DNA from 3 places in the Bacillus daqingensis genome. Region 1 is predicted to be linked to each of the others. Evidence: predicted binding sites of a transcription regulator. Region 1 holds the regulator's gene; each other region holds the start of a gene.
What was found. Region 1 encodes LexA, which represses DNA repair genes until DNA is damaged. Its sites were predicted from a motif close to CGAACATATGTTCG; they were not measured.
Positions count from the first base shown of each region.

Region 1 (10,273 bases):
CTGCATTCTTTTTTCCCACTCTTTCGGATAGTGAGCCTGATGAGTTATTGCAGAAATAAACCTTCCATCAATACGATAATTGTCTTCGGACGTCCCTATGCGAATCAGCGCCTCCGATATTTGTTTGGCATATGGAGAAGAACCAGCAGTCTCTGCAATATCTTTTCCCCGCCTCATTGGATAAGCTTCGTGAAACTCTTGCAGCTGAGCAGTAACAGCACGAACAGTTCGTTCCAAATGATGTTTTGTATAGAGCCATTTCCCTGTTTCTTTAACAAGCTCTTCATTCAGCGCCTCGTTTATCTCTTCTTCAGTGAACGCCCCCTTTTCTTTGACAGCTTTTCTTTCAGAAGGACCGGATTGATTTAAAAAGAGCTCGAGACGCTCTGCTGGCGTTCCTTTTGCTTTCTCTGCTAAAAGTGCAACTGTTTTATCTCCAAAGCGGTACTTAGAGGCTGCAGGATCAATCACTTCACCTCCGCCTATTGTTTCCGGAGGAGTTGCCCGTCTCAAAATAAAGCGGCTTCCTTTCCAGACGGCTGCTTCCGTATCAAGTTCAAGCTGGCAATAGACCGTTCCCTCTGTTCCAGGCTCCAGCTTATTCCGGTCAAAATAAACAATCCTGCCGGTTACTTCCGTAGTCCCCGTGAAAAATTTAATTGTTTGCCGTTGTTTTAACGGGTATTGAAACAACCTTCCCGGTCTCATCCAGATGTCCAGCCGTTTAGTGGGAGGAGTTATTTCAGAAACAAGCACCGTACCTCTGCCGGCCTCATCTGTGCTTATGCCATGAAGATTCAATGCGGCCCTGTCTCCGGCGTGTGCTGCAGGCAGTTTCGTGCCGAATGACTGAATCTGCTTCACTCGTGTTTCTTTTTTGTTTGGAAGAAGGTAAAGGACATCTCCTTCAGTCACCGTTCCTGAATGGATCGTTCCTCTCACGACCGTGCCGTGACCGGTTACAGAAAAGGATTGGTCAACCGGCATTCGGAATATTCCTCCCTCTGTCCGGAGCTGTGCACGTAAAGCAGTGCGCTGTGCTGACTCTCTCAAAGCATCCAGCCCTTCTCCTCTAACTGCATCCGTCACGACCAGTTCCGCCCCTTCTAAAAATGTTCCGGCACAAGCTTCACGGATATCTTCTTCAACCAGTTCAAGCATCTCGTCATCCGCTTTTGAGGATTTTGTAATGACAATAATGCCTAAATCAATCCCCAGCAGTTCCAGAATGATTAAATGCTCCCTCGTTTGAGGCATAACTCCCTCATCTGCCGCAACCGTAAGCATAACGGCATCAATACCAGCTACGCCTGCAATCATTTGCCGGATAAACCGCTCGTGCCCGGGGACATCAATGATTGCAGCCCGGACACCTTCAGCGATCGTCCAGGGGGCATAGCCAGGTTCGATGGATATCATCCGTTCCTTTTCTTCACTTAATCTATCGGTATCTACGTGGGTTAATGCTTTCGTTAACGTTGTTTTTCCATGATCGATGTGACCTGCCATACCAAATGTAATAAACTTTGTCATCTGCCTCACCACTTTCGTTTTCCTGCATGCATCATAGCATTTCAGGAAGCATATTTGCATCCTATTGTGCTTTTCGAGTATAATTGTCTACGACGCAGTATTACATGGGGCCGGCTGTGTAGCTGGTGCTTACCTGGGCCTTCAAAGCCTTTTGGGAGGCGCGTGCCGTCTCCGGTGGGTTCGATTCCCACACGGTCCCGCCAACATCTGCATTAGATTGAAAAGAAAGCAGGTGACGCTCCGTTGGAAGATATATTTATGTGGTTTATCCTGCTTTGGTCGATACTCGTATTTGTACTAGTTGCGATCGGCGGATATTTTATGTTCCGCAAATTTTTGAAGAAAATGCCAAAAAAAGATGGTAAATCCATTTTGGATTGGCAGGACTACTATATTGATAAAACGCTTCATTTGTGGACCGACGATAAAAAAGCGCTCTTAAATGAATTAACTGAACCCGTCCCTGAATTATTTCGTGATATCGCCAAACAGAAAATTGCCGGTAAAATTGGCCAGTTTGCGCTTGAAGAAAAGGCTGACTATTTATCACAGGAACTTATTATAAAAGGTTATATTGCTGCGACGCCTAAACGGGATCATAAATTTCTAAGAAAGAAATTGAAGGAAAAAAATATTGATGCTGCACCTTATGAAAAATATTTCAGGCAATCTCCTGAACGAGGGACGTCATCAGCTGTGTAAAAAAGCAGAAAGCCGCCGGATCAAAACGATCCGGCGGCTTTCTGCTTTAGTAATTGGATATTCAGGCTGAGCCGGCTGGTTCCTGCAGCGGTTCTTTTTCCTGCCGGCCGAGAAAATCTTTTTGGACACGCCGGAATTTCACATACATAGCAATTCTCCAAGGCAGCAGCATTCCAAACGCGAGAAGGAAAAACATTCCCGCAAGCACTTCATATGAAAAGTAAATACCAAGTGCAAGCTTGACAACAAGTCGTACTCCCAGCAGTCCCATTAGAATAACTGGAAACCACTTGGATCGTTTCATGTAGACATCTCCATGTCGAATTTCAAATGACGATGTTTTAATTAGAATAATAGAAAATAGCAATCCTACTGTAAACGCTTCAGCTGCCTCCAGCCAGGTGATCTGCTGAACCGGCGGATATAAAAACATAAGAAAGCCGGTAGACATCGCTGCGGGCGGTATTAAAATTTTCTTTACCGACGCAGGTTTTTTCATGGCTCTCATACGAATTACTACAGCGGCACAAGCCATCAGAAAGGCAGCTACTGCAAACAGCACTGCATACATAGCGCTCCCCCCTATCGCACTCCCGCGTTCAGTATAGCATATTCAGCGAGCCAGATGCTTCCCTGAATAAACAGTAATGGGACAATAACCTGCCTGCTATGTTTTCAGTTGATCAGCCTGCTCTTCAACCGCTTCGCTGATCGCCTGGAGAATTTGCTCCTGCGTCATGTCTTCTATATGCACAGGATAGATCCTCTCGTTCTCGGTATACTCCTGCTGCTTATGTGAATATCGAGGATCATAATAAGAGGTCAGTAATTCTTCAAAAATGGCAGCGTAGTCATCTTTTTGCTCGGCAGCTTCGATAACTTCAAGCGAATAAGGCTTGAGTCTTTTTTTCAAGCGATCCAATGCCTGTTTAAACGATTCCGCGTTTTCTGTTGGCTTATATTCCTTCAGCAGATACGCAACACGGTTTTTCATGGAATCATGCAGCTCTACATATGCGCCTTTTTCTTTTATTTGCTGAAGCCATTCCGGCAGAACAATAGGTCCGATCCGTTTGCTCTCTGCTTCCATAATCATATAAGGGAAATGCTCAAGATTCTGCAGTTCTTTCATAAGCAGCCATTCAAACTGCTTTTGAGACCGTTTTTCTAATCCAATGTGACCGAATATCGAACCTCGGTGACTAGCGAGGCCTTCCAGATTTAATACGGGCCATGACTTTTTTTGAAGCTCTTCCAGCCAAACCGTTTTTCTAGTGCCGGTATAACCTCCAATTACAATTGCCTTCCATGGCAAAGTGGACAATCGCTCCAGTTCGACCTGCACATATCTTCTGATTGAGCGTATTCCGCCTTCCAGCTGGAGAACCGGCAGCTTCAATGAGGCAAACAGGGAGACAAAACTTCCGCTTCGCATCCCGCCTCTTGCACAGGCTATAACGACTGGTTTTGCTCCGTTTTCCGTCAGTTCTTTTATCGTCTGGTAATATTCCGGAAGCTTTTCAGCAAAATGTGTAATTCCGATATCTTTTGCACGCTCGGGGTCCACCTGCTTATACGTAGTGCCGACTTCAACGCGCTCCTCGTCCGTAAAGAGAGGAAGGTTAATGCTTCCCGGATATGAAAAATGTGCAAATTCTCCCGGTGAGCGGACATCAACAACTGGCAGGTTTTTCTCCAGCATTTTTGTTACCTGTATGGAGGGAAGTTCAAGGGTACTCATCGTTTGTTCACCTGCTCTTTCAGTATCCCCGGATATGAAAAAAGCTGTTCGATCAGCTCGAACAGCCACCCTTCTTCCGGGTTTCAAATGCACGTTCAGCAGAACAAATCGCTTTATTTATCGTTCGCGTTGTTCATTGCTTTCATCATTTGATTAATTTTCTTTTGAGACGGATTCATGCCCATCTGCATCATCATCACTCGCAGCATTTTTTCATTAATCGGCGGATTCTTCTTCATATAATTCATCATATATTTTCTCGCGATGAAAAAACCAAGTGCAATTCCTGCCAGTAAAGCGATGACAATTAACAATATCGCAAGCCACAGCTGCATCGCCTGACCCTCCTTCTACTCACAATTCCTAACCTCCATTAGTATACATGAGAGCAGTCCATTTGCAAAGAAGCTTTTGGACAGGATTCGCTATTTATCAGCTAAAAAACAGATGGTCTGATTCAACTCAGACCATCTGGAACACGGCACTTATTTGTTTAAAAGCTGTTTAAATCGGTTTACAACGTTGTCTGTATGGAATCCATACTCCTTCATAATCTGATCACCTGGTGCTGAGGCACCAAATGTTTCAATCCCGAGCACAGACCCTTCTGAACCAGTATAACGCTCCCATCCAAGCGGAGAAGCTACTTCAATAGCCAGTCGAGCCTTCACATCGGATGGCAGTACAGATTCTTTATACGCATCTGACTGCTTGTCAAAGCGGTCCCAGCTTGGAACAGATACAACTGATACAAAAATGCCTTCTTTTTCAAGCGCAGACTGTGCATCCACTGCTAGTGACACTTCTGAACCTGAGGCGAGCAGCAGGCCGTCTGGACGTCCATTTGCTTCGCTAATTACATACGCGCCTTTTTTAACACCTTCCAAAGCTGAATCCTTTGACCCTGGCAGCACTGGCAGGCCTTGTCGAGTCAGCACGAGTGCGGTCGGATGATCCTTAGATTCAACAGCAAGTCTCCAGGCCGCAGCTGTCTCATTGCCGTCAGCAGGTCGAATAAGGGAAAGCCCTGGCATCGCACGGAGAGATGGAAGCTGTTCAACCGGTTCGTGAGTTGGACCGTCTTCCCCAACAGCGATACTGTCATGTGTAAAGACAAACGTAGACGGAATTTTCATCAAGGCTGCAAGCCGGACTGCCGGTCGCAGGTAATCAGAAAAGACGAAGAATGTAGCGCCGTAAGGTTTAACTCCCCCGTGAAGAGCCATGCCATTAACGGCAGCCGCCATTGCAAATTCTCTTACGCCGAACCAGATGTTTCGTCCTGCGTAGTTGTTGCGGCTAAAGTCTTCTTCACCATTCAGCATCGTTTTATTGGATGATGCAAGGTCTGCAGACCCTCCAAACAGATTAGGTACCCGGCCGGCAATGGCATTTAGCACTTCGCCCCCGGATGCTCTTGTAGCGGATTTATCGCCTTCCTCATATACAGGGATATCTGCATCCCAGTCTTCCGGAAGCTCGTTGTGAATCGCTCGTTCGAGCTGTGCGCCGAGCTCGGGATATTCTTCTTTATAAGACGCGAAAAGATTGTTCCACGCCTCTTCCTGCTGCTGTCCTTTTTCTTTCTGACTGTTGTAATGCGCTTTTACTTCGTCAGGAATATAGAACGGTTCTTTATATTCCCAGTTGTACGCTTTTTTAGCAGCTGCAGCTTCTTCTTCTCCAAGCGGAGCACCGTGGGAAGCCGACTTCCCGCTCTTGTTCGGAGACCCGTACCCGATAACTGTCTTTACTTCAATCATCGATGGACGATCATCCGCTTTCGCTTCTTCAACAGCTTTTGTGATTGCTTCAAGGTCATTGCCATCCTCTACGTACAATACATGCCATCCATACGCACGGTACCGGTCAGCTACGCTTTCAGAGAATGACTGGTGCAGATCGCCATCCAGTGAGATGTCGTTGGAATCGTAAAGAACAATCAGTTTACCGAGTTTCAGGTGTCCAGCGAGAGAGGCCGATTCAGCCGAAACCCCTTCCATTAGATCACCATCTCCACAGATCGTGTACGTATAGTGGTCGATCAGGTCGTATCCAGGCTTGTTATACACTGCGCTAAGGTGCGCTTCAGCCATCGCAAAGCCCGTAGCCATCGCAATTCCCTGTCCAAGCGGTCCAGTAGTTGCCTCAACGCCGGGGGTGTGCTTATATTCAGGGTGGCCAGGAGTACGGCTGTTGAACTGTCGGAAGTTCTTCAAATCATCAAGCGTTACATCATAGCCGTGCAGGTGCAGCAGGCTGTAAAGCAGCATGGATCCATGACCTGCTGACAGGATGAATCTGTCCCGGTTAAACCAGTCAGGATTCGCCGGGTTGTGCTGCATAAATTCAGTGAATAACTTGTACGCCATCGGTGCAGAGCCCATTGGCATACCCGGATGTCCGGAATTAGCTTTTTCAATGCTGTCAATTGATAGGGTACGGATCGTATTAATCGACAGTTGATCAACGGAAGTGGTCATTGTCATGAATTAACACCCTCACTTTGCGTTTTAATTTACCTTACTCGTTTTATGATATATGTTTCGCACCGGTTAGACAACCAGAAAACGAAACTTTGCACACAATTGTACGTACGTCTGCAGACTGGCGTATCGTTGACAGGCGCGGGTTCAGTCTATTTGTTCATTCAATGAACAAATAGACTGATAAAAAACCATTCCTTTAAAAGAATGGTTTATCTGCTAATGAATAATATTGTTGTTCCGTTTTTCCGCTTTCAGCTTTTCCGGCGTTACATCATTTCCTTCTTCATCAACCACTTTAACAGAGCTCAGTTGATTACGAAAACTGCTGCGAACGTTTTTTAAATATTCCTGGCGCAGCTCTTTTTGTTCTTTTTGTTCTTTGATAGATAAACCGTCTGCCTTAGCTTTTTTAGCTAATAGGTTAATCCGGTCGAGTTTTTCTTTACTGATCACCTGTAACATGCCTCCAATTATAAATAATAGGTTCATTTTACCGGTTCACAGAATCGTTTTCAAGCAGTCTGCTCTCATTCACGTATTCCCGGTACCTTCTGTGAGCAGTAGCTTTGGAAACCGTAAATCCAAGCCCACGCATCATGACTGCAATCTCATGAAACGTCATTCCGTTGTGACGAAGCCGGACGATTTCCTCTACCGGGACCTCCATTTTTTTACGGCCGCCGAGGCGATGCCGTTCCAAATTATTGTGAGGTTTGTAGCCGCCATCAACCGCCTTCTTCATCCCGCGCTTGATCTTCGCATTTTGAAGCTTGCGCTGATATTCTTCGACAAGCGATACAATTTCCAATACCATTGAATCAGTCTCTGAAACTTGCAGCTTCCCATTATCCTTAATGGAATAAACAGTGCAGTCATATTTACGAAGCTGGTGCAGTAGAGCCATCCTGGCATTCCCTCGTCCAAGCCGGGTTTCATCCTGAATAAGCAAACAAGCATCTTCAGTTTCTTTCATTCCCTCCAGGATCGTGAGAATCCCAGGCCTGTCGACGTCATAACCGCTCGCTTCCTCCCGTTCAATTTGTACCGTATTCATTCCCCATTCTTTTGCAGCTGCCGCCAGCTCTTCTTCCTGCCGTGCCAACGAACTTTGCTGTGTTTCTTTTTCAGTGCTTACGCGGCAGTATATAAAAGCATTCACTCTGATGCCACTCCAATCCACTCGCCTGGTACGGTTAATGATTGTCCAGGATAAATTGTTTCATTGTCCAGCTCATTTTCCTGCTTCAGCCAGTATACGGTTTCTTCCAGCTTCATGTCCAGCTCTTCAGACATAGAATCAGCTACAGTCCAAAGTGATTCACCTTCCTTCACCACGTGTTCGCCGTCGGCCGGCATAACAGGATGATCTTCTCCGGTTACCCCGGCTGCTGAGAAAATAGCAGCTGCTGCAAGTAGTGATGTTACTGGTCCTGTGATGTTCCAATGCCTGATCATAACTGTTCGCCCCTTTGTTCGCAGGAATATTTGTTCGTACATTCTATAAACAGCTTACAAGGAACGAACGTTCGTGTCAACATTAAAATAGAACGAACGTTTGCGAAACCTTTGTTCTCATGCTATACTTTTCCATAAGGAAATATAAGCTCGAATGTTTCTAACCTAAAATAATGAGGTGTTTACATGACGAAATTATCCACCCGGCAGCAGGCGATCCTCGATTTTATCCGGGATGAGGTCAAGGATAAAGGCTATCCTCCGTCCGTCAGAGAGATTGGTGAAGCAGTCGGTCTCGCTTCCAGCTCGACCGTTCACGGCCATCTTTCCAGATTAGAAAAAAAAGGCTTTATTCGTCGCGATCCTACAAAGCCGAGAGCGATTGAAGTTATTGGTCAGGAGGGTGACCAGTCTATTGCGCATACCCCGTCCATCTCTGTTCCTGTAATTGGTAAGGTAACGGCCGGGCAGCCGATAACCGCGATTGAAAATGTTGAAGAGTATGTTCCACTTCCGGCTAGTCTCGCACAGGATGAAGAATCGTTTATTCTGGAGATTTCTGGTGATTCCATGATCGAAGCCGGTATATTCGACGGTGATTACGTCGTTGTACGCCAGCAGGCCCATGCGGATAATGGAGATATTGTCGTAGCCATGACCGATGAAAACGAAGCTACTGTCAAACGTTTTTTTAAAGAGAAGGATTATTTCCGCCTTCAGCCGGAAAACGCTTCTCTCGAGCCGATCATCTTAGATTACGTTCAAATTCTCGGTAAGGTTGTCGGGGTGTTCCGCACGCTTCATTAAACGGGAATAACCGATGACTGTACAGCAGCGCCTCCTGAACAATCAGGAGGCGCTGCTGTTTTATGCGGCTAAATTCACAAAAGAAGAGCTGTCCGGATGCGGACAGCTCTTCGCTATTCTTAATACGTCTGGATGTACTGCTCGCGCTCCCAAGGGTGAACCTGGGTGGCAAACATATCCCACTCAATTTCTTTCGCTTCAATGAAGTGTTCCAGAGCATGGCTTCCGAGTGATTTCGTAATCGTCTCGTTTTTTGCCAATGCTTCAATCGCTTCTTTCAGTGATGCAGGAAGCGCCTGGATGCCTTCTGCTTCACGCTCCTGTGCATCCATCGCATAGATATTGCGGTTTGTTTCTTCTGGCGGAGTAAGCTTCTTGCGCACCCCGTCAAGGCCTGCTGCCAGAAGTGCTGCCATTGCCAGATACGGATTAGCTGCAGGGTCTACGCTGCGTACCTCGATACGTGTGGAAAGACCACGTGAAGAAGGAATACGCACGAGCGGTGAACGGTTACGCATGGACCATGCGATGTAGCAAGGTGCTTCATAACCTGGTACGAGTCGTTTGTAGGAGTTAACGGTTGGATTCGTAATGGCAGTAAAAGCATCTGCATGCTTAAGAATACCAGCCAGGAATTGCATAGCTGTTTCACTCATGCCAGTTTCTGTTGACTCATCATAGAATGCATTATCTTTTTCACTGCGGAAAAGAGACATGTTTGCATGCATTCCATTACCATTCACACCGAAAAGCGGCTTTGGCATGAATGTAGCATGCAATCCGTGTTTACGCGCAATTGTTTTAACAACGAGCTTAAACGTCTGGATATTATCAGCTGTTGTAACAGCATCCGCGTATTTGAAGTCAATCTCATGCTGACCAGGTGCTACCTCGTGGTGGGAAGCTTCAATTTCAAAGCCCATATCCTCCAGTTCAAGCACGATGTCGCGTCGGCAGTTCTCCCCAAGGTCTGTAGGCGCAAGGTCAAAATATCCGCCTTTATCATTAAGTTCAAGAGTCGGCTCTCCGTTTTCATCATTTTTAAACAGGAAGAATTCCGGCTCAGGTCCAATATTGAAGTCGGAGAATCCGAGATCTTCTGCTTCTTTAAGTACTTTTTTAAGAATTCCGCGTGGATCACCGGCAAACGGCGTGCGGTCTTTATCCGGGTTGTGAACGTCACAAATCAGACGAGCCACTTTTCCTTTTTCGGGAGTCCAAGGGAATACAACCCACGTTTCAAGGTCCGGATGAAGATACATATCGGATTCTTCAATTCGAACGAAACCTTCGATGGAGGATCCATCAAACATCATCAGATTGTCGAGCGCTTTTGGAAGCTGGTCCACCGGGATTTCAACGTTCTTGATGATTCCCAGCAAATCAGTGAACTGTAGTCGGATAAACTTAACGTTTTCCTCCTCAGCCATTTTCATTATGTCTTTTTTAGTCGTATTGCTCATGTTTATATTCTCCTCCTTCGATAATCTGAACAGCTTCAGGTAATTCTGAAAACTGCGATAGTTGTATCCTACCGAACTTTACG
Region 1 covers NZ_JBHSGK010000003.1:483,656-493,928, reverse strand. The annotation lists gene selB (selenocysteine-specific translation elongation factor) at 1-1,533, opposite strand, end outside; tRNA gene ACFO4L_RS03745 (tRNA-Sec) at 1,640-1,736, shown strand; gene ACFO4L_RS03740 (DUF2621 domain-containing protein) at 1,792-2,235, shown strand; gene ACFO4L_RS03735 (CcdC family protein) at 2,297-2,806, opposite strand; gene mnmH (tRNA 2-selenouridine(34) synthase MnmH) at 2,903-3,976, opposite strand; gene ACFO4L_RS03725 (YneF family protein) at 4,090-4,311, opposite strand; gene tkt (transketolase) at 4,462-6,459, opposite strand; gene ACFO4L_RS03715 (DUF896 domain-containing protein) at 6,682-6,918, opposite strand; gene ACFO4L_RS03710 (YneB family resolvase-like protein) at 6,956-7,624, opposite strand; gene yneA (cell division suppressor protein YneA) at 7,621-7,920, opposite strand; gene lexA (transcriptional repressor LexA) at 8,107-8,727, shown strand; gene glnA (type I glutamate--ammonia ligase) at 8,847-10,190, opposite strand.

Region 2 (10,273 bases), 120 kb from region 1:
TGAAGCGTCAAGAAACAGCTCATGAAATGGGGAAGATAACGCTGCTTAACCACGCAGAAACAAGAGCTTATTTCCCAGAAGCGCACGAGCGTTTTCAATCCGTTCATGTGGAAGGATCTGCCCGTGTGAACGGAGCAGAACTGAGAGAGGCCCTGCTGCAAGCAGCGGTCAATGAAGGCTTACATCTCGTTCATGATCATGCAGCTCTCCACCTGCAGAACGGCAGACCTGCAGTAACTGTCGGTCCTGAAACATTTTATCCAGATAAGCTGATCATTACTGCAGGTGCCTGGACTCGTCCTCTCCTCGAGCAAGCAGGCTTTGAGAGCAGAAGTTCTGTACAAAAAGGACAGATTATTCATCTCAAGAAACGGGACGAAAATAAGCACTACCCAGTTGTCATACCGCACGGAGAATACTATCTGATACACTTCGGAGGAGGAAACATGGCTTTTGGTGCATCGAAAGAAGAAATTACCGATTATAATACAGAGGTCTCTGCAGGCAGTCAGGCAGAATTGCTTCAAGCGCTCCTTCATGTAGCGCCAAGTCTTGAGAATGCAGAAATAACCGGTGTCCGTACAGGCCTCAGGCCGTTCACACCCGGATTTTTACCTGTCTTTGGACCGTTGAAGGGCGGATCGGATATTATCGTAGCGGATGGACTGGGAGCTTCCGGCTTGACTTCCGGCCCATACCTCGGTAGAGAGCTTGCAAATCTGGCGACTGGACAACCGATGGAGCTTGATCCGGCTGATTATCCGCTTGAAAAAGCAGCAGCTGATACGATTTTAGATTAGAGAGCATCGAAAACGGATATAGGAGGAAAAGGAGCCACTTTATGAATGTTCAAACGCTAATTAAAGCCGCTGCAGTTATTGCGGCGGCTGCTCTTCTGATTTATATAAATGCTACTTATTTGAATTTTGAAGCGGAACAGCTGCAGGACTTTTTTCTGTCATTCGGACTTCTTGGTCCGGCCGTATTCGTGTTGATGTTCGCAATGAGGCCGTTTCTTCTCTTTCCCGCCTCTGTCATGGCAGTAGCCGGGGGACTGGCCTTTGGACCAATCATCGGTCCGGCTGCCACATACGCAGGGTCCCTAGCTGGAGCGCTGCTGTCTTTTCTATTTATTCGTAAATTAGGGGGCAGAAAAAAGCAAAAACTTTCCGGAGCTAAACGAGAGGTTATAAAAAAACGAATTGAAGAGAACGGCATGTTTTACATCATTTCTTTGCGAATTCTTCCAGTAATTAATTTTGACTTGGTAACGTACCTGGCTGCAGCATCCTCTATTAAACTGAAAACGTTTCTCGGCGCTACAATGATCGGTATTATTCCGGGCACGCTGGCATTCAATCTCCTTGGAGCATCGCTTGCGGATTTAAGTGCAGGCATGATTGCTGCAACAGCCGGAGTATTCGCTGTCGCGCTTATTATTCCTTATATCGTAAAACGAATGCTGAAAAAGAAAAACGTTGACCTAGAAGAACTAACATGACAGCTTATGAAGAAGGTGGTTCTGTGGAACAATTCCAGGTAGTAGTGATTGGCGGAGGCGTTGGAGGGCTGACGCTTGCTCTCCGGCTTGCGCAGCAAAATACAAAGGTGCTCGTCATCGAAAAAGATAAAAACCCTGGCAAAATCTATAAAGGCGAGCTGCTTCAACCAAAGTCGCTGCTTCATTTCAGAGAAATGGGGATCGACCATCGTATTGTAAAGACGAGTCACCCGCTCCCGACTATTCATACCTATGAAATGAAAGAAGCAGCGGACGGCACGGTAGAGGAAAGCATGTACATTCCGCTTCATTATGACCGCCTGCCTGTAACCTTTCCGGAAGCACGCATGATACCTCACGAAAAGCTGAAAAACATCATTTTAGAGGAAGCAGTTAAGCATGATTCGTTTCATTACTGGAATCCAGCAGCTTTTCAAAAGTTTACATCGATGGACAGTAAAGTGAAACAATTCAATCGGGCCATGGTGAAGAAAGAAGGTGAGGAAATTGAGATACAGGCTGATTTCTTTGTAGGAGCTGAAGGCAGGTCGTCGCTGATGCGCAAGGCAATGGAGCAGCAGCTTGTCACTACACAGTACAACCATCACTTTCTTACAGTAACATTCCCGAGACCGGAAAACTACACAGAAGCTAGAATGTACGCTTCACATAAATCATTTATTGGGTTGTTTCCGCTTCCTGACAATGAAGTACGGTGTGTCCTGCTGATCAAACCAGGTGATTATAACAGGATGAAAAAGGAAGGCCTGCATACGTTTTACGATCCAATTATTCAGTTTGAACCGGAGTTGAAAGACTGCGTCACGCAGATCGAATCATGGAAGAAAATACAGCTCATGATTCCAATCCGTCATAACATTCACGAATATGTTCAAGGGAATGCAGCGATTATTGGAGATGCCGCTCACGCCGTTCATCCGATGGCTGGAGAGGGAATGAACCTGGCTATTCAGGATGGGGCGATTCTTGGAGATTTGCTGAACTGGATGTTTGAAACGAATAATCTTGAGCCTAAGCATCTGCGGATGTTTGAGAAAGTAAGAAAAAAGAGAGCAGACCGGCTGTCGCTGCTCAGTCATTTTTCTGCGCTCGGGTATGCTTGGTCATTTAAGTGGTATCAGTGGGGCCGGATGTTTGCGCTGAAGCGTTTTGAACGACATCCGATTCTCCACTACAAGCATATGCTGAATATCTCCGGGGTAGGCTGGTGGATGTATACGCCAATGGACGCTGCCCGGTTTTTAGGCCCTTCTTCTATGTACATGCGATCTCGGTTTAAAAAGCGCAGTCAAAAAGCAGTTTTCACTGATCAGGATGATTATCCATGGCGTAAAAAAAGACAAAGCTCTGAAGAGGACTGAAACCTTTCTGAGTGAAAAGGGTATTTGAATGATGACTAAAAAACCGGTACAGCTTCCGACCTGTACCGGTTTTTTAGCGTATCGATCACATAGTTGCAAGTAAAGCACCCTTCATTAATCTTTATTTGGAAACATTCACTTTCCGTCTGATGACAACCAAATCTTTCCCTAACGCTGATTCTTTTAGATTTGAGTCAGCCGATTTCAGCAGCTGAGACGATTATTGAAACACTTGATAAAGTGCTGGGACGAGCTTGCATCGATAGAATTGCCGCTTTTTATGCGACGCAATACTTACGAAAGGGTGCGCCAGTGTTTCGCAGCATTCGCTAGTGTGTTACGAGCAGCCCAAGAATCCTTCGCCGCGCGCATGACGGACGCAGATCGTGTGAAATAAGCTGGACGGGGTGTCGAATGCTTTTTAGGGGAAGCCTGTATCTGAATGAAGGCGTGCCCTCCTAAATGTTAGTTGATTTAATAGACGTTGAGACCCCCTTATGAAGTAACTTAAAATACGTCTAAGGCAGAATATATAAGCTAAAAAGATCGGCAGGAGTGCGAATAGCGGTTAAGCATGCTGAGGTTAATAACAGTCTGGAAGACTTCTCGCTCAGGCTTTTGACGTGAATGTATGGATGAGCTGAACTGTCATCTCAAGTCGCACGGGCAAACGGAATATGCTAAACTGGAAGTACGAACGTATGCTTGTATAAGGCAGAGGGAGGTCGCCAAATGGCACTTACAGTTATAGGCGGAAGAGCAGGTACCGGCAAGACAGAAAATATGCTGCAGCGATTGATCAGTCACGTGAAGCAGGATCCTGCAGGCCCGCCGATTATACTGCTTGTTCCTGAACAGATGACGTTTCAAATGGAGCGTGAATTGCTTCAGCGTGCAGGAGGGGCCTTGACGCGAGTCCGTGTATTCAGTTTCACAAGGCTTGCCTATCACATTTTGGAGCTCGAAGGCGGCATGATCCATCCTCAGCTGAGTAAAGCAGGAATTCACGGATTGCTCAAATCAAATGCAGCTGAATCAGGAGATCAACTGAAGCTGTTCCGGACCTCCTATGAGGCTTCCGGATTTATTGATCAGGTAGAAGAGATGATGACGGAGTGCAGACGCTATTCGGTAACGTGCTCCAGTCTTGAAAGCTTATTTCACGAGCTTCAACAAAAGACAAATAGATCAGCACTGGAAGAAAAACTCGTGGCTAAGCTGCATGATTTTACATTGATTCAGCGTAAAACAGAAGAACAGCTGGAAGGCCGATTTATTGAGTCAGAAGATTTGCTGAGGCTGGCAGCTGAAAAACTTCAGTCAGGGCGAACAGCAGAAAATTGGCTTGTTTTTGCTGACGGCTTTCATGAACTGACGCCAATCGAATTAGAGCTGCTCGTACCAATCATCGCTCAGACAGACGTTTGGAGCGCTGTCGTTGCTGATGAAAATAGCTGGGAAGAACCGGATCCACTTCATTTGTTTTTCAGATCACATCAGCTCGTACATAAATTAAAAGCAGCTGCTGAAGAGGAAGGGGTTCCGTTTTCAATCGAATTTGCTTCCGGGGGGAGACGTTCAGAAAAGCCGGCACTTCAGCATCTTGAAACATCTGTCTTTCGCTACCCTCCGCAAACAGCGGAAGAAGGCGAAGGAGTAGAAATCTGGGAAGCGGTCAGCCGCCGAGCAGAATGTGAAGCAACCGCGCGTGAAATAGCACGGCTTGTCAAAGAGGGAAAACGGTACAGGGATATTGCGCTGATCACGAGAGATCTTGAGCTGTATGGTCCCGTTTTAGAAACAGCTTTTCAGCAGGAGCGTATTCCTTACTTTCTTGATCGAAAGCGGCCTGCTAAGGAACACCCGCTTTCCGAGCTGATCAAATCTGCGTTGGAAACAATTGAATTTAACTGGCCTTATGAAAGTTTTTTTCGAATGGTTAAAACCGAATTGTTTTTCCAAAAGGACGTGACACGTTCAGAAATCGATCAGTTTGAGAACTACCTTCTGGCAAGAGGCATCAAGAGCTGGCGTTGGCGAGAAGCTGTTAGCTGGGATGACGCTGTTGAATCGGCTGGGGAAGGTTCTGAGCGTACGATGGAAGATATCCGGCAGATAGCCTTGCATCAGATGACCGCTTTTGAAAAAAGTATGAAGCAAGCTGTGTATCTTTCGGATTATGTGGAAGCAGTCTATCAGTTGCTCACTGCATTGGGTGTGCCGGACAGACTCGCTTCATGGCATCGGTTACGAACAGATGAAGGCAAGCCGGAGCAGGCAGAGGAACATCAACAGATTTGGCGTGAAATTGTCAGGCTGCTGGACGATTTACACGCTGTCGGCGATGGACGGAAAACAGAGCTGCACGTCTTTAGAGAAACGATGGAAACCGCTCTTGATGCATTAACCTATTCGATCATTCCTCCAGCGTTTGATCAGGTGCTGATCGGAGATGCAGAGATATCCAGAGTTCAGCAAGTCGATGCGTTATTTTTGATTGGCATAAATGAGAATGTTTTCCCGAAAAAGCTTGAAGAGCATTCCTTTTTTCAGGAAGAAGAGCGTGAACTGCTGGAACAATCTGGAGTAGAGCTGGCTCCAGGCGTTAATGCACAGCTTCTGCATGAGAATTTTCTGTTTTACCGTGCTATTTCCCAGCCGGCTGAGAAATTATACTGTGCATATGCGATTGCAGACGATGCCGGTAAAAAGCTTCAGCCGTCGTTGTTCATCGAACAGCTGAAAGAAAGACTCCCAGCTGCTCCTCGCTATGTAAAGGGCACAGTCCCTGAGGATGAGAGCGGACCGGCAGCAACTTTCATTACGACACCGGAACGAACCGCGGGATTGCTTGCGCTTCAGCTGCAGCGTTATAAAGAGGGATACTCACTTGATCCGGTCTGGTGGTCAGCCTATAACTGGCTCGCTCGGAATCAGAATGATACACGCTTTGCGATGCTTCTCGGGAGTCTGCACCATGAAAATAAACCTGTCAGCCTCTCTCAAGGAGCAGCTGCCGCTCTTTACGGAAAGAAACTAAAGGCGAGCGTTTCCAGGTTTGAACAGTTTAATGCTTGTCCATTTTCACAGTATGCACGGTACGGGTTAAAGCTGCGTGAACGTGCGCGCTATAAACTTGAGGCACCGGATATCGGGATGCTGTTTCATGATGCACTGAAAGAAGTATCCGAACAGCTCCAACAGCGCTCCACAGATCCCGAAAGCCTCCGTCAAGAAGAAATTATCCATCAGGCAGAGCAGACAGTAGAAAAGCTGGCACCGGCCATTCAGAGAGACATATTACGCAGTTCGGACAGATATGCCTACATTCTTCATAAGTTAAAAGCAGTTGTGGCACGAGCAGCGGTCATGCTGAACGAACAGTCGAAACGATCTCATTTTATTCCGGCAGGCTGGGAAGTCGGCTTCGGTTCAGGCAAAGAACTGCCGCCGTTGATGATTACACTCGATTCCGGAGCGCTTGTGGAAATATCCGGAAGAATTGACCGCGTTGATCGAGCGGATATGGATACGGGCACTTATCTGCGTGTCATTGATTATAAATCCAGTGATAAAGATATTAAGCTGGAGGATGTCTATTACGGGCTGGCCCTGCAAATGCTCGTCTATCTTGACGTGGTGACGAGCTTTGCAGTCAACTGGCTGCACGTGGAAGCGGATCCGGCAGGAGTTCTGTACTTCCACGTTCACAATCCGATGCTGAGAAGCGATCAGAAAATGACGCTTGAGCAGATCGAAAAAGAACTGTTAAAGGCGTTCAAAATGAAAGGGCTTCTGTCTGCTGAAGAAGGAGCGGTGGATGCTCATGATCACACCTTGAAAGAAGGGGCATCTGATATAGCACCTTTGTATGTTAAAAAAGACGGCTCTCAAGGGGCAAGGTCAAAAACGATTGCCGCTGAGCATTTCAATCTGCTTCGCGACTATATCAGGGGAAGCATGAAGCGCTATGCTGAAAAGATTATGGGTGGCGATACATCACTGAAGCCTTACCGAAAAAAGCAGGAGGTACCGTGTACGTATTGTGCCTACCGTTCCTTCTGCCAATTTGATCAATCGCTTCCCGGTAACAGCTACAGAGTCCTTCCAGAAAAAAAGCAGGACGATATTATCGAGCTGATGAAGCAGGAAGGAGACAACAGCCATGACAGCTAAAAAATGGACTGTTTCCCAGCAGCAGGCAATTGAGCAGCGGGAAGGCCCGATTCTTGTAGCCGCCGCGGCCGGCAGTGGGAAGACAGCCGTTCTCGTCGAACGTATTATTCAGCGGCTTGTAAGCGGAGAGCTTGAAATCAGTGAAATTCTCGTTGTGACCTTTACGAATGCAGCAGCTGCTGAAATGCGCCAACGGATCAGCAAAGGACTGGAACATGAGTTAAAGAAGCGGCCGAATTCACCTCTTTTACGAAGACAGCTGAGCCTGCTCTCCAGGGCAAGTATTTCTACACTTCATGCCTTTTGTAAAAGCGTACTGCAAACCTACTACTATGAAGCTGGAGTCGATCCGAGGTTCCGGCTTTTAGATCAAACAGAAGCCCAGCTGACGGAAGATGAGGTAATAGAAGAATTGTTTGAAGATGCATACCGGGACGATGACCGATTTTACAGCCTCGTTGACTATTTCACCGGTGACAAAGATGATGATGCGTTAAAACGGCTGATCTTGGATTTATATCATTTCTCTCGTGCTAATCCGTATCCAGAGAAGTGGCTCGCGAATATGGTTGACGTCTATCGGTCTGCCTCAGACGAGCCGGAGTGGCTTCATGACGCTCAGCAATTTGTAAAAGACCGGTTTCAGTCGCTCAGCGCATTATATGAGCGGATGCTTGTTCTTTGCCGGGAGGAAGACGGCCCGCAGGCTTATCTGCCAGTATTGGAAGAAGAGGCCGGGACCATAGACCGGATCCTTGCAGCAACAGACAGAGAAAGTATGAGGCTTCTTGCAAGTCCATCATTTAAGCGGCTGCCTGCGGTGAAAAAAGCGGATAAAGAGCTTCTTGATGCTGACAAACAACATGTTGTAAAATCCGGCCGCGATACAGTTAAGGACGAATGGAAGAAGCTTTATGAACAGTTTTTGAAAGAGGAAACAGAATTCGTACTTGATGACATGGCCGCTGCAGCACCACTTCTTGAGCTGCTGGCTGAGTATACAACCAGCTTTGCGGAGCGCTACGAAGCGAGGAAGCGATCGGTTAATGTGCTGGATTTTCATGATTTGGAGCACTACTGTCTGAAACTGTTCGGAGAAGAAACAGATGCTGTGCGGTCTTACCAAAGACGATTCAAGGAAGTCCTCGTTGATGAGTATCAGGATACAAATTTCGTTCAGGAAGAATTGCTGCTGCGAATTACCAGCGCAGACTCGATGTTTATGGTCGGTGACGTCAAGCAGTCCATCTATCGCTTTCGACTTGCGGAACCCGGCTTGTTTTTAAGTAAGTTTCACCGTTACGAAAAAGATGGCGCGGGGACCCGTATTGACCTTGCCGCCAATTTCCGAAGCAGGCATGAAATTCTGGGTGCGGTTAATGATCTGTTTCGAAAATTAATGAGTGAGCGTCTCGGAGAACTTGATTATGACGAACGCTCTTTTTTAAGGCAGGGGGCAGAGAATGAGCCGAGTCTGGAGAGGATGGAGCCTGAGCTCGTCATATGCAGCCGTGAAGGCGATGGGGATGAAGAGGACGCAGAAGCTGCACGATTAGAAGCAAGAGCTGCAGCGGTGAGAATACGCCGTATGATCGACAGCGGCTTTATGGTTATTGATAAAGAATTAGGTGTTCAGCGCCCGGTACGATACAGCGATATAGCTGTGCTGATGCGATCGATGCCCTGGGCCGAAACCTACGTTGAAGAATTCAGTCTTTATAACGTTCCGCTCTATGCAGATCTGTCTACCGGCTATTTTGATGCGGTGGAAATTCGCGTGATGCTGAGCTTGCTGCAAATTATTGACAATCCCTACCAGGATATACCGCTGGCGTCGGTTTTACGTTCTCCAATAGGCGGATTGGATGAAGAGGCGCTGGCTCATATCCGGGCCTGTCATCCGGAGGGGTCGTTCTTTACTGCTTTAAGAATGTACGCAGGAAACAATCCGGATAGCCGGGCAGCCAGCTTTTTATCTGAACTGGAGATCTGGCGCAGCGATGCGGTAGAAAAAAGCCTTGCCTCGTTTATTTGGCAGCTGTACAGTGACACCGGCTACTTAGAATATTGCGGAGGTCTGCCCGGTGGAAGGCAGCGCCGGGCTAATCTCACAGCTCTTTATGACAGAGCCGTTCAGTATGAAACGACCTCCTTTCGGGGATTGTTCCGCTTTTTGCGCTTTATCGAACGCATGAAAGAAAGAGGAGAAGATTTAGGCAAGGCGGGAGCAGCAGGTGAATCAGAGGATGTTGTTCGTTTGATGACGGTGCATAAAAGCAAAGGACTTGAATTTCCAGTCGTTATGCTGGCCGGATTAAATAAAGGATTTAATTTCCAGGATTTAAATCAATCGTATCTAAAACATAAAGAAATGGGACTGGCTGTCAGACTTGTTGACCCGGACAAGAGGACATCGTATCCAACTCTTTTTTATTACGTTATGCGTGAAAAACTCAGACGGGAGCAGCTGGCAGAAGAAATGCGTGTTCTCTACGTCGCCATGACCAGAGCAGAGCAAAAGCTTATTTGCACATTAAGTGTGAAAGATACAGCAAAAGCAGTAGAAGCTTGGAAGATGAGTGTGGAAGGCAGCAGGGTAGCGGAGGCTTCCTTGCTTAAAAGCGGCTCACCAGCTGACTGGCTCGTCCCTGTTTTAATGACGTACCGCGCTAATTTAACGCAGTTCGCTCCGGAAGCGCCGCTCCATGAAGCAGAGTCCGGTACTCGCTGGATTATTTCTTCAGAGAGCGTTCAGACCCTGCCTGCGCCTGAGACAGAGAATGGAGACGAGGAACGAAAAAAGCTTCTTCAACACGTTCAGAAGCTGGAACCGTTTGCAGCACCCGAAAAAGAAATTCAGCATTCATTGGAATGGCGGTATGAGCATGCTGCAGCAGTTCGCACACCGGTGAAGCATTCCGTTACGGAGTTGAAGCGGATGCAGGAGCCGGATCCATATGCGAAACTCATTACGACAAACAAACAGGAACTTGCGGAGAAACCTTCATTTGCTTCAGCTGAACAACAATCCGGTGCGGATATCGGTACGGCTGTGCACACCGTCATGCAGTTTATTCACTATGCTGATTTCGACAGGGATGGTATCCTGCAGGAGTTGGAAAGGCTCGTACAGGAGGAGAAGCTGACTAAAGCAGAAGCTGATGCAGTACCGCCCGAGTGGATTGAACGTTTTTTCAAAAGTGACACTGGTCTG
Region 2 covers NZ_JBHSGK010000003.1:606,975-617,247, reverse strand. The annotation lists gene ACFO4L_RS04300 (NAD(P)/FAD-dependent oxidoreductase) at 1-800, shown strand, start outside; gene ACFO4L_RS04295 (TVP38/TMEM64 family protein) at 842-1,501, shown strand; gene ACFO4L_RS04290 (FAD-dependent oxidoreductase) at 1,498-2,883, shown strand; gene addB (helicase-exonuclease AddAB subunit AddB) at 3,616-7,059, shown strand; gene addA (helicase-exonuclease AddAB subunit AddA) at 7,049-10,273, shown strand, end outside.
Region 2: a site for LexA is predicted at 3,578-3,591, ahead of addB (helicase-exonuclease AddAB subunit AddB). Genes of this name have one in related genera too.

Region 3 (10,273 bases), on a different contig from region 1:
TCGCCTTCGTTAACAACCCGCACCGATCGTGTCAGCGCGTCATAATCGGGAAAAACGACGTAATCGAGGTAAAGACTCACCTGCTTTAGCTCATCATACAGCTGAATCGTGAGCGTTTCCGCTTCTGCCTCCTGCTCGGTATACACGTGCGGCAGCCCCTCCAGCGTGCGGCGTCCCTGCTTTACCTCATAGCCTTTGTAGCGGAACTCCGAGACCGACGCCCCGTCTTCCCAGCGGAAGTGAAAGGCCGGATCGCGGAAATCTGTGCTCCCGTAGGACGGATACTCAAGCGGTGCCGTATCCAGTGAAAACGTGCGGTCATTCTTATCCGTATTTCCTGAAAAGCCGCGGTCCGCATAGCGTACCGGTGCACTTTCATTCCAGCGGCGTACCGCCTTTCCCCAGTACAAGTGTGCCAGCCAGCCGCCGTTGACAACCCCCATCACGTAGCTTGTAGAAGGCGTTTTTAAGTGAAAGCGAAGAGCAGCCTCATCAACGAGAATCGCTGATTGTTGATCATGTGCAGTGAATGTCATTATGATTTAATCGCTCCTTGTGTAACCCCGCTGATGATCCATCGCTGCAAGAAAATGTACAGCAGCAGCATTGGCAGTAATGCCATAAGGTAGGAAGAAAAGGCAAGGTTATAGTTTGTTCCGAATTGAGATTGAAATACATACTGTACAAGCGGCAGCGTATGATCTGCCCGGTCCCCAAGAATAACGAGTGGAAGTAGAAAGTCGTTCCAAGCCCATAAGGCTGTTAATATTGCGACAGTAGCGTTGATCGGAGCCAAAATCGGGAAAATAATACGCCAGAATACTCCCCAGCGGGAACAGCCATCCACGATAGCGGCCTCTTCCAGCTCTTTCGGGATCGTTTTAATATAGCCAGTATACAGGAAAACATTAAATGCCAAACCATAAACGATATAAAGAAGTACAAGACCGTTTAAATTCATGAGCCCAATTGCGCTCATTTGATTGACGATCGGCAGCATGATAATTGGAAATGGCACAAACATCGCGCTCACAAAATAATAAAACAGAACTCTGTACGTTTTCTTATGCATGTTTCGGGCGATGGCATAAGCGACCAGCGAGTTCGACAGTACCGTAAGAACTACAGTGAGTAAGGTAACATACAGACTGTTCCCAAGCGCATTGAAAAAGTTTGTCATTTCAATAGCTCGCAAGAAGTTATCCACGTTAAAAGACGACGGGAGAGCCAAAATAGACTGGGCTGTTTCCTGCGGTGTCTTAAATGCATTGACAATCGTAATGTATAAAGGAAACAGGATAAAGATCGTGCCGAAAATTAACAGAATGGTGACAGGCCAGTTATAGCGCTTTGATTCCATTACATCTGCACCTCCCGCTTCTGCAGAATACGAATTTGAAAGATGGACACTGTCACAATAATAATGAAATAAATAACCGCGTTAGCCGATTGCAGGGCAAACTGACCGCCGGCAAAACCATCTTGATAGATAAGCAGAGAGATCGACTGCGTCGCTCTTCCCGGTCCGCCGCCTGTCATCGCGACAATATGGTCAAATACCATCAGAAAGTTTTTCATCGCTAACACCATGTTGATCGTAAAAAAAGGGGCAATAAGCGGAAAGGTGATTTTCCAGAACTCCTGCCATTTGTTTGCACCGTCCAGACTGGACGCTTCGTACAAATCCTGCGAAATCGTGGAAAGTCCGGCCAGGTAGAGAATAGTATTAAATGCAGCAGCCTGCCACACTGCTACAATGACAATGGCAATCCAGGCATAGTCACGGCTCCCGAGAATGCTTGTTGTAAGAGCAGTGATCCCCAGACTGTCTGCAATTCCCGGAATATATACAGCAAAGATAAAATTAAAAATGAACCCGACGATCAGGATGCTGAGAATGTTCGGCATGAAGTAAACCGCTCGCAGCGTCTTATGAAACTTTATCTTTGCATTTAATCCAAGCGCGATAATCAAGCTGATAATGTTGACAAGAACGGTAGAAACGATGGCAAACTGAAACGTAAAGAAATACGCATTGTATGCTCTGCTGTCGTTAAAGATGCTGATGTAATTTTGAAAGCCGACAAAATTCCAGTCACCAAAGCCGCGATAATCGGTAAAGCTGTAAAAGATCCCCTGGAGGACCGGCAGCGTATGAAAGCTGAAAAATAAAATCAGCGCCGGAAGGATCATGACAGCATAGGCGGATGGCTTGCGCATCGTCAATCTGCCGGAAGAAGAGAGGGAAGATCCTCCTCCTCTTCGCTTAGTTGTCTGATAGTCGTTCATATTCTGCATCCAATTCTGACAGGAGGTCCTCCAGCGTGCCATCCAGCAAGTAATCCTGGAACATCACATCTATTTCAAAGCCTTGCGGATAATAATGGTCAGCAAACGAGGTAATCTGCTCGTTGTCAAAGTAGCTTTGCAGTTCCTGAAGAGCTGCGTCCTGCTGTTCTGCTCCCTCCACAGCGGAGAACATACGCTGGCCATCTAAATAAATCTCAATATTTTCCGGATCGAGCAGAAAATCAACAAACTGCTGAGCTTCCTCAGGATGTTCAGTATCTTCTCCAATCATCAGTGCCACATCTACCCCGGATACAACATCATTGCTTCCTTCCTCGTTAGCAGCCGGCAGCCCGAAGACTCCGAGCTCCATATCCGGATTGGCTTCAAGAATTTCACCGATAGCCCAGACCCCCTGCATGTACATAACAGATTCCCCGTTGGCAAATGCGGTGTTGCCTATGTTGTAATCATGGCCAAATACATCGTTATCCGTGTATTGAAGCAGTTCTTCCAGCTTTTCTGCAACTTCTCCGTACTCTTCGCTGAAGGACGTTTCTCCTGTTTCCAGCCTTTCAAAAAATGCTTCTCCGTGTATATTGGAAGCCAGCGCGTTCAGCGGAGGTAAAATGGTCCAGGATTCCCCGTAAGTAGAATAAAACGGCGTTTCTCCCGCAGACTCAATCTCTTCTGCCAGTGCAATAAATTCGTCCCACGTTTCCGGAACCTCAAGCCCTAGCTCCTCAAACTTTTCCTTATTATAAATGACTCCATTTGCATTAACCGTATGCGGCAGAGCATAAAGCTCATCAGTACCTGTAAGTCGCTTCAGCATATCTTCGTATTCATCCAATATTCCCTCTGTATTCGCATCACCGGTCATATCCTTAAACATTCCTGAGTCGCCAATGTCTCCGAACGTTGCACCTCCATTAATCGTTAACACATCGGGAATATCATTTTGCGTAAGGCGTGAAAGCAGCACTGTATCGGCATCCGGTACGTTATTTTGTTCAATCGTGATACCTGGATTCTCTTCTTCAAACTTGGCAATCAGCTGGTCAAACTCCCCGACAGCCTCACCTTTAAATTGGAAAAACTCTAGCTCGACTGTATCGCCGCTTCCGTCGGCATTGCCTCCGCAGGCTGCCAGCATCGTCATGACCCCTGCCAAACTGCTTACCCACACTGCTTTTTTCATGATACATCCTCCCCTTCGGTATGTTTTTTGCGCCAACCGCACGAATCACGAATCACCATTTCTGTCGGAACAATAACTTGCAGCGGAACGTCCCGCCCCTCGATCCGATTTCGAAGCAGGTGCGCTGCCGTTCTTCCCATTTGTGTACTATGCAGCTTCGTTGTTGTAAGCGGCGGTGTGACATAGCTTGCGTACTCAATATCGTCTACACTGACAATCGCGGTATGCTGCGGAACTTTCAACCCTTTCTCATGAAGCGCCCGGATCGCTCCCAGCGCCATTGGATCACTGGCAATAAAAAATGCTTCTGGAAGATTTTCCTGCCGGAGTGCTTCACGCATCAACTGGTAGCCCGCGTATGAATTCCAGTCGCCTATTTCATCGTTTCCTAAATAAACCAGACCTTCTTCATAAAGCTGCCTGTCTTTCATGTAGCGGATATAATGCGCAAGCCTTTGGTCCACTGCCTGCTTCTCGCTCCCATCTGTGCGCTGGGTGAATTCTCTTCCGCCAATAAACCCGATTCGCCGGTGACCGAGTGAAAGAAGGTGATTCAACACATTTTCTGAGGCTTGCGCAAGGTCAGACGTCACAGAATCAAATCTGGCTTTGTCGGGATTCTGATCAACAAACACAATATTTTTACCGGGATACAAGGAAGCGATATCATCTGCCACCGATTTTCCGATGACAATAATTCCATCCAGCTCATGCAACTTCTCCTCACCCGTTCTTCTCCGCAGTCTCACCGTCTGGACAATGCGCATGTCCAGCTCGTAGGCCTGCTCTTCAATCCCGTCGATAATCTCTTTAAAATACGGATCCTCTTTGTCATCCTCTGTGTTATTCCAGGTAAGAATGCCGATTTTCCAAGTCCGGATTGTTTTCTTAACGTACTGCTTTCGACTACGCTGTCGGAGAGGTTTGTAGTCCAGCTTTTTCGCTACCTCCAGTACCCGCTGCCTTGTTTCATCCAGTACTACAATCGATTGATCATTATTTAATATACGAGAAACGGTGGCAATCGAAACATGTGCTTCTTTTGCTACTTCTTTTATTGTCGCCAAGTAAAAAACACCTCCTCTTTCACTAAAATTTCATTTGCGATATATGTAGATTAGCACCATGTATTCGCTTCCAAAAGTGCAATTTCGGTAAAACATCGGTAAAATAATTGTTTTTTACGAAAATATCCGCTTTATTTTACTTATTATTTTACCGATAAAAATTCTATTTTACTGATCTTTTCCAAAATAGCCGCTTCGTTTATCTGTACAATTGTCGCTTTTTGGATAGCTGCACGATAATTCAGTCGATCTTCCCCTCTACAGTAGCTCTGAACCAGGACACGCCCTTTTTTGAATTCCCGAAAAAAGCTTCCGGCCTGCGCCGAAAGCCAAGTATACCTGTGCTCCTATCTCATTCGATACCGTCATTTTCAAAACGGGAGCATGACGCCCCGGCTTTGACTTACATAGGCTGACTTTTCCACGGTGCCTCTGCGTGCAGCAGCGTTTTAAAGTCCTGCTCCGGATCGAAGGCAAGCCGGCGCAGATGTGCTTCGACGCGGCGCTTCAAAATCGGAGCCATAATGCAGTGGCTGAATTCGTAGCCCCGGCACCGGCTTTTATAGCGCACTTCTTTTTTCGTCGGTTTCGCGCTCTCCCAAATTTTCATATCTGCTCCGCGCAGCTCTTTCCGCAATTCGTTCAGGAAGGCTCCGTTGCGGCTTTCCAGCTTAAAAAACCAGTCTTCGTAGACGTCGGCAAACTTCAATTTAGATGTCCGCACGTACTCCCGGTCGTGCTCCAGCGCCCGTTTTGCCCAGACGCTGTCGACATAGCGGAAAAATAAAATTTTTTCATAATCGTCCATGAGTGCTTTCATCGCAGCTCACCCTCGCACATGAGAATATATGTTCCCATTACCATAGCACGATTGTTTGAAGCCTGACAAGACGGGCGTTCGATGTTTTACAGGGACAGACAGCTGCTAAATCCGCTCGTGCTACCTGCTCCAGCTTTTTTCAGATTTATTTTTCGGATGGGCAATTGACTTTTTCAAACGTGCATACTATGATAAAGCTATTGTGAAACTGATAATCATTCTCAAATAAATGAAAAGCGGAAAGGACTGACAAATTCATGCCTTCCATGCATGCAGAACATATACGGGTCGGCTACGGCGACAAGCCGATCATCCAGGATTTGACGGTGGCGATTCCAGCCGGCAAGGTGACGACGATCATCGGACCGAACGGCTGTGGAAAATCGACGTTTCTGAAAACGTGTACGCGGCTGCTTGCGGCGTCATCTGGCTCTGTTTATCTGGACGGAGCCGCGGTGTCGAAAATCCCGACGAAAGAGCTCGCTCGGAAAATGGCGATCCTGCCGCAGACGCAGAACAGCGCGGCTGGCCTCACCGTTTATGAACTCGTTTCCTACGGCCGCTTTCCATATCAGCGCGGCTTCGGACGCCTGAGCCGGGAAGACCGACGCATGATTGACGAAGCGATGGAGATGACCGGCACAAGTGCTTTCGCAGACAAGCCGGTTGACGGATTGTCCGGCGGGCAGCGGCAGCGGGTCTGGATTGCAATGGCACTCGCTCAGAATACAGAGCTCATTTTTCTTGATGAACCGACAACGTATCTGGACATGGCCCATCAGCTGGAGGTGCTTGAACTGCTTCAGCGCCTGAACCGGCTTGAAAACCGCACGATCGTCATGGTGCTGCATGACCTGAATCAGGCTGCCCGCTTTTCAGATTACTTAATCGCGATGAAAGACGGCGATGTCCGCTCACACGGGAGCGCTCAGGAAATCATGCAGCCGCACGTGCTGCGCGACGTCTTTTCAATTGAGGCTGTGATCGGAAAAGATCCCGTAACCGGAACGCCGATGTGCATGAGCTACCAGCTTGCCTGTCCGCAGGACCAGCACATCCTTCATTCTTCTGCAAATGGATAATCGTATGCACACTTTCCTGAAAACGGGCCCCTGCCCGTTTTTTTCTTATGAGAATAAATGTACAAACTCCCTGCTGCAAGCTGTTCTCCGGATTCAAGCTGCACAGCAGGTTTAACGCCGCTGGAACAACACTGAAACGAAACACAGGCATCACCAAAAGCAACAGATCCTCATTCACGCCGCTAATGTCCCGTACAGCAGAACAGAAAAAAGCAGCTCCGGCCATATCAGGCCGGAGCTGCCAGAGTGTGGATAAAGTTATTTTAAGTGAATATCGTTGCATCTGCCTGTCCCTGCGGACACTCGCTTTCCGGAGGGAACGGGCTCAGCTAACCGCTTCCTCCTGCTGTCGGAAGCGCTGGATCTTCGCCTCGTTCTGATCCTCCCGGAGTCGAGATCCTACGATGTCGGCAGCTGGCAGTTCGTTTCACGTGCCTGGTTATGCCTGCACGATCCGGTTCCATATGGATAGCCCCCCAGATCAGACGTTTCGATGTTAAATAGGGACGCCAGTCCTTCATCGAATTCATGATAAACGTAAAAAAAGCAGTCGCGTCTGTCTGTTGTGACGTTGTTCTCCAACAAGCAGAGCCGTTTCCCCGATGTGTCCGGCAGGGACGCCTGTGGAATCAGCGCAGTCTGAAGATCCTTTCTCAGGGGTCACCCTGAGAAATAGCTGAAGACAAGCCCACGGCAAGCTTCCGCCGGTAAACAGAGGGGAAATACAATCAATAGAATAATCATGTAAGCTGATTGACTTTGTCAACAGCCTGGCAGCTCCGGCCGTTACGGCCGAAGCTGCTTCTCTTGCTTTATTCCTCTGGTTTGAAGGTTCGTTTTCCGAGCTCCTGATCGAGCAGCTCAAACGCCTGGCTGTCTTGATCCATGCGCTTCAGCCGGTGGATGAGCGTATCAAACGCCGCCTCTTCTTCCACCTGTTCTTCAATAAACCAGTTCAGAAACGTCATCGTCGCATGTTCGCGCTCATCCAGCGCCAGATCAGCTAGCTTGTAAATGCGCTTCGTCACTTCTTTTTCATGCTCAAGTGATTTGGTGAACGTTTCTTCCACAGAAGCAAACGTATTGTCCGGATCGGGCATGCCGGTGAGCTCTGCTCGGCCGCCGATGTCGTTAATAAACTGGTAAAACTTCATCGCATGGAACCGTTCCTCTTCTGCCTGTGCCAGGTAAAACTGCGCAAAACCGTCCAGGCTTTCACCAGAGCAGTAAGCCGCAGTAGCGGTATAAACGTGAGCGGAGTAAAATTCGTAGTTCATCTGTTCGTTCAAAGCGTCCACAAGTGTTGTGCTGATCATGTTACATCGCGCTCCTCTCAATTAAATGATCCGGCAGCCAGCCGGCGTGCAGGACGGCTGCCGGAATTTCCCCGGAAAGACGCCCGGCCCGGTCGAGCCACTGCTTTGAAAATGTGTATTCCCGTTCTTTTAAAATCATGCCGATTCCCTGATTCGCACTGTAGAGCTGCATGCGACCAAGCGCACGAAGCGCCTCGTCCCGGTAGCGAGGTTTCGTCAGCACAAGCACATGCATCGGCACCTGCTCGTACAGCTCCAGCATCCGGTTGTGCCAGCGGTCTTCACGCTCATACATGCCGCGTATGATTTCTTTGACAAGCGGACACTTCTGAGGTCCGTGAAACAGAAGCAGACGCGTCTCGGCACGTGCTTCCGGACTCATTTCCACGGAAGCTTTCTTCCAGCTGACCGACACTGCGGACGGCTCGACAGCCCGGTCCTTAAAGCAGCGCATAATCCGCCGCTCCATCATCATTTTTTCCATCATGGCGCGCATCGCCTGCATTTCTTCGGCTGTCAGCATGGCAGCCACCTCCCTTTACAGATGCCTTTTAAAGCGACGAGAAATCGGTCGTAAGCTCTTCCGGCGGAGTTGGTTCTTTCCGTTTCGGCTTGTTTTTTTCCTCATAATAGCCAAGGTGCAGAAAGCCGGCGATCCGTTCACCAGCCTTTACGCCAAGCATGCCACGGACGTCCGGCTCGTAAATGTGCGGATTCGTTTTCCACACGGTTCCGAGCTGCCGTTCTGCAGCAAGCAGCTGAAAATTTTGAATCATCGAGCCAATCGCGCCCATGTTTTCATCCTGCTGTTTCTGGCGCGGATCTTCTTTCATTATTACAATTAAATAGGCAGCAGGCTCCATAAACAACTTGCGGCGGTTTTCATGCTCCCGTTTTGCATAGTGCCCGAGCAGCCCTTCAACAAATGCTTCCTTTTCTTCTGCACTCACATACACGAAGCGCCACGGCTCCCGCAGCCCGTGGTTCGGGGCCCATACGGCATCCCGAAGCAGATCCATCACCAGCGTTTTTTCTACCGGTTCATCGGTGTATCCGGTTTTAATAGAACGCCGCTCCCGTATCGCTTTTTGCAGCGGCGTAATCGTAGATAAATCAGTCATGTGTATCCCTCTTTCTATTGCCAGTCTTTCCCTTTATTGTATCAGACGGGCACCCCCGTTAACATCTTAAGCGGCACCGCCGATAAATGATAACCATTCTCAATGGTGTCGAAAAAAAAAGAGAGGGGGGAATACTTTTTTTCGGAAGCGAGAAAGTGAGAATGATTATCAATTAACGGTGCTCTTTTATCATAGTGCAGCTTTTCAAAACCGTCAAGCCTTATCTGCAGAAATTTTCTAAAAAAATAACGTGTCCGGCAGCTGAAGCCTGCGAAGATGACGTTCCCGCGCTTAGCTTCTCTCCGGACGGGGAAGGTACCGGAGTAGACACTGTGAAGGAGCTGATTGGATGAACACGCAAGAACTCTATGCCATGATCAACGAAGCATCTGAACACCTGGAGCTGCATGACGATTTTCAGCAGCTGCTCCGCATTCCGGAGAGGCAGCTCGCCTTTTCGGTTCCTTATGAATCCGATGAAGGAAACATGCGCGTGGTGGAGGGTTTCCGTACACTGCACTCCTCCCTGCTGGGTCCCGGTAAAGGCGGCATCCGGCTCCACCCGGAAACAAACATCGACGAAACGTCGCTGCTCGCCTCCTGGATGACGATGAAAAATGCCTTAATGCACCTGCCCTTCGGCGGCGCAAAAGGCGGAATTGCTGCAGATCCAAAACAGCTGTCTGATAACGAACGCGAGCGCGTGATCCGCTCCTACATCCGTAAGCTGTCCCCTTACATCGGCCGCGACCAGGACATTCCCGCTCCGGACGTCAACATCGGCCAGCAGGAAATCGGCTGGATGCTGGATGAATACGAAAAACATCTGCACGATCCATATAATGCCGTCTTCACTGGGAAAGATCCGGTTATCGGAGGCATCCCGGGCCGGGTGGAAGCCACGGCAGCCGGCGTCGTTCATACGATTCGCTGCTGGCTCAAGGAACAGGACCGCAGCCTGAATAATTTGAAAGTCGCCATCCAGGGAGCCGGAAACGTCGGATCGTTCTGCGCCCGCATTCTCGCTGATAAAGGAGCGATCATTACGGCGATTTCAGATTCCTCTTCCACTATCATTGATGAGAATGGACTAAACGTGGAGAAAGTATTGAAGAAAAAAACCGACACGGGCAGCCTTGGCGGAGACCATGAGTCAGCGGCCGTATTTGAAGTGCCGTGCGACGTGCTGATCCCGGCCGCCATGGGCGGCGCTATTGATGAGGAGACCGCCCGGCTGATCCAGGCAGACCTGATCGCAGAAGGCGCGAACGGTCCGGTAACAGCAGATGCAGACCGGGTGCTGGAAGAACGCGGCATTGAGGTACTCCCGGATATTCTGACCAATGCCGGCGGTGTCGTCGTTTCCTACCTGGAGTG
Region 3 covers NZ_JBHSGK010000004.1:73,018-83,290, reverse strand. The annotation lists gene ACFO4L_RS05235 (alpha-galactosidase) at 1-536, opposite strand, end outside; gene ACFO4L_RS05230 (carbohydrate ABC transporter permease) at 536-1,360, opposite strand; gene ACFO4L_RS05225 (carbohydrate ABC transporter permease) at 1,360-2,220, opposite strand; gene ACFO4L_RS05220 (ABC transporter substrate-binding protein) at 2,267-3,490, opposite strand; gene ACFO4L_RS05215 (LacI family DNA-binding transcriptional regulator) at 3,487-4,557, opposite strand; gene ACFO4L_RS05210 (YhjD family protein) at 4,961-5,377, opposite strand; gene ACFO4L_RS05205 (ABC transporter ATP-binding protein) at 5,635-6,459, shown strand; gene ACFO4L_RS05200 (ferritin) at 7,272-7,775, opposite strand; gene ACFO4L_RS05195 (hypothetical protein) at 7,777-8,298, opposite strand; gene ACFO4L_RS05190 (nitroreductase family protein) at 8,327-8,896, opposite strand; gene ACFO4L_RS05185 (Glu/Leu/Phe/Val family dehydrogenase) at 9,246-10,273, shown strand, end outside.
Region 3: a site for LexA is predicted at 5,399-5,412, ahead of ACFO4L_RS05210 (YhjD family protein). Genes of this name have one in related genera too.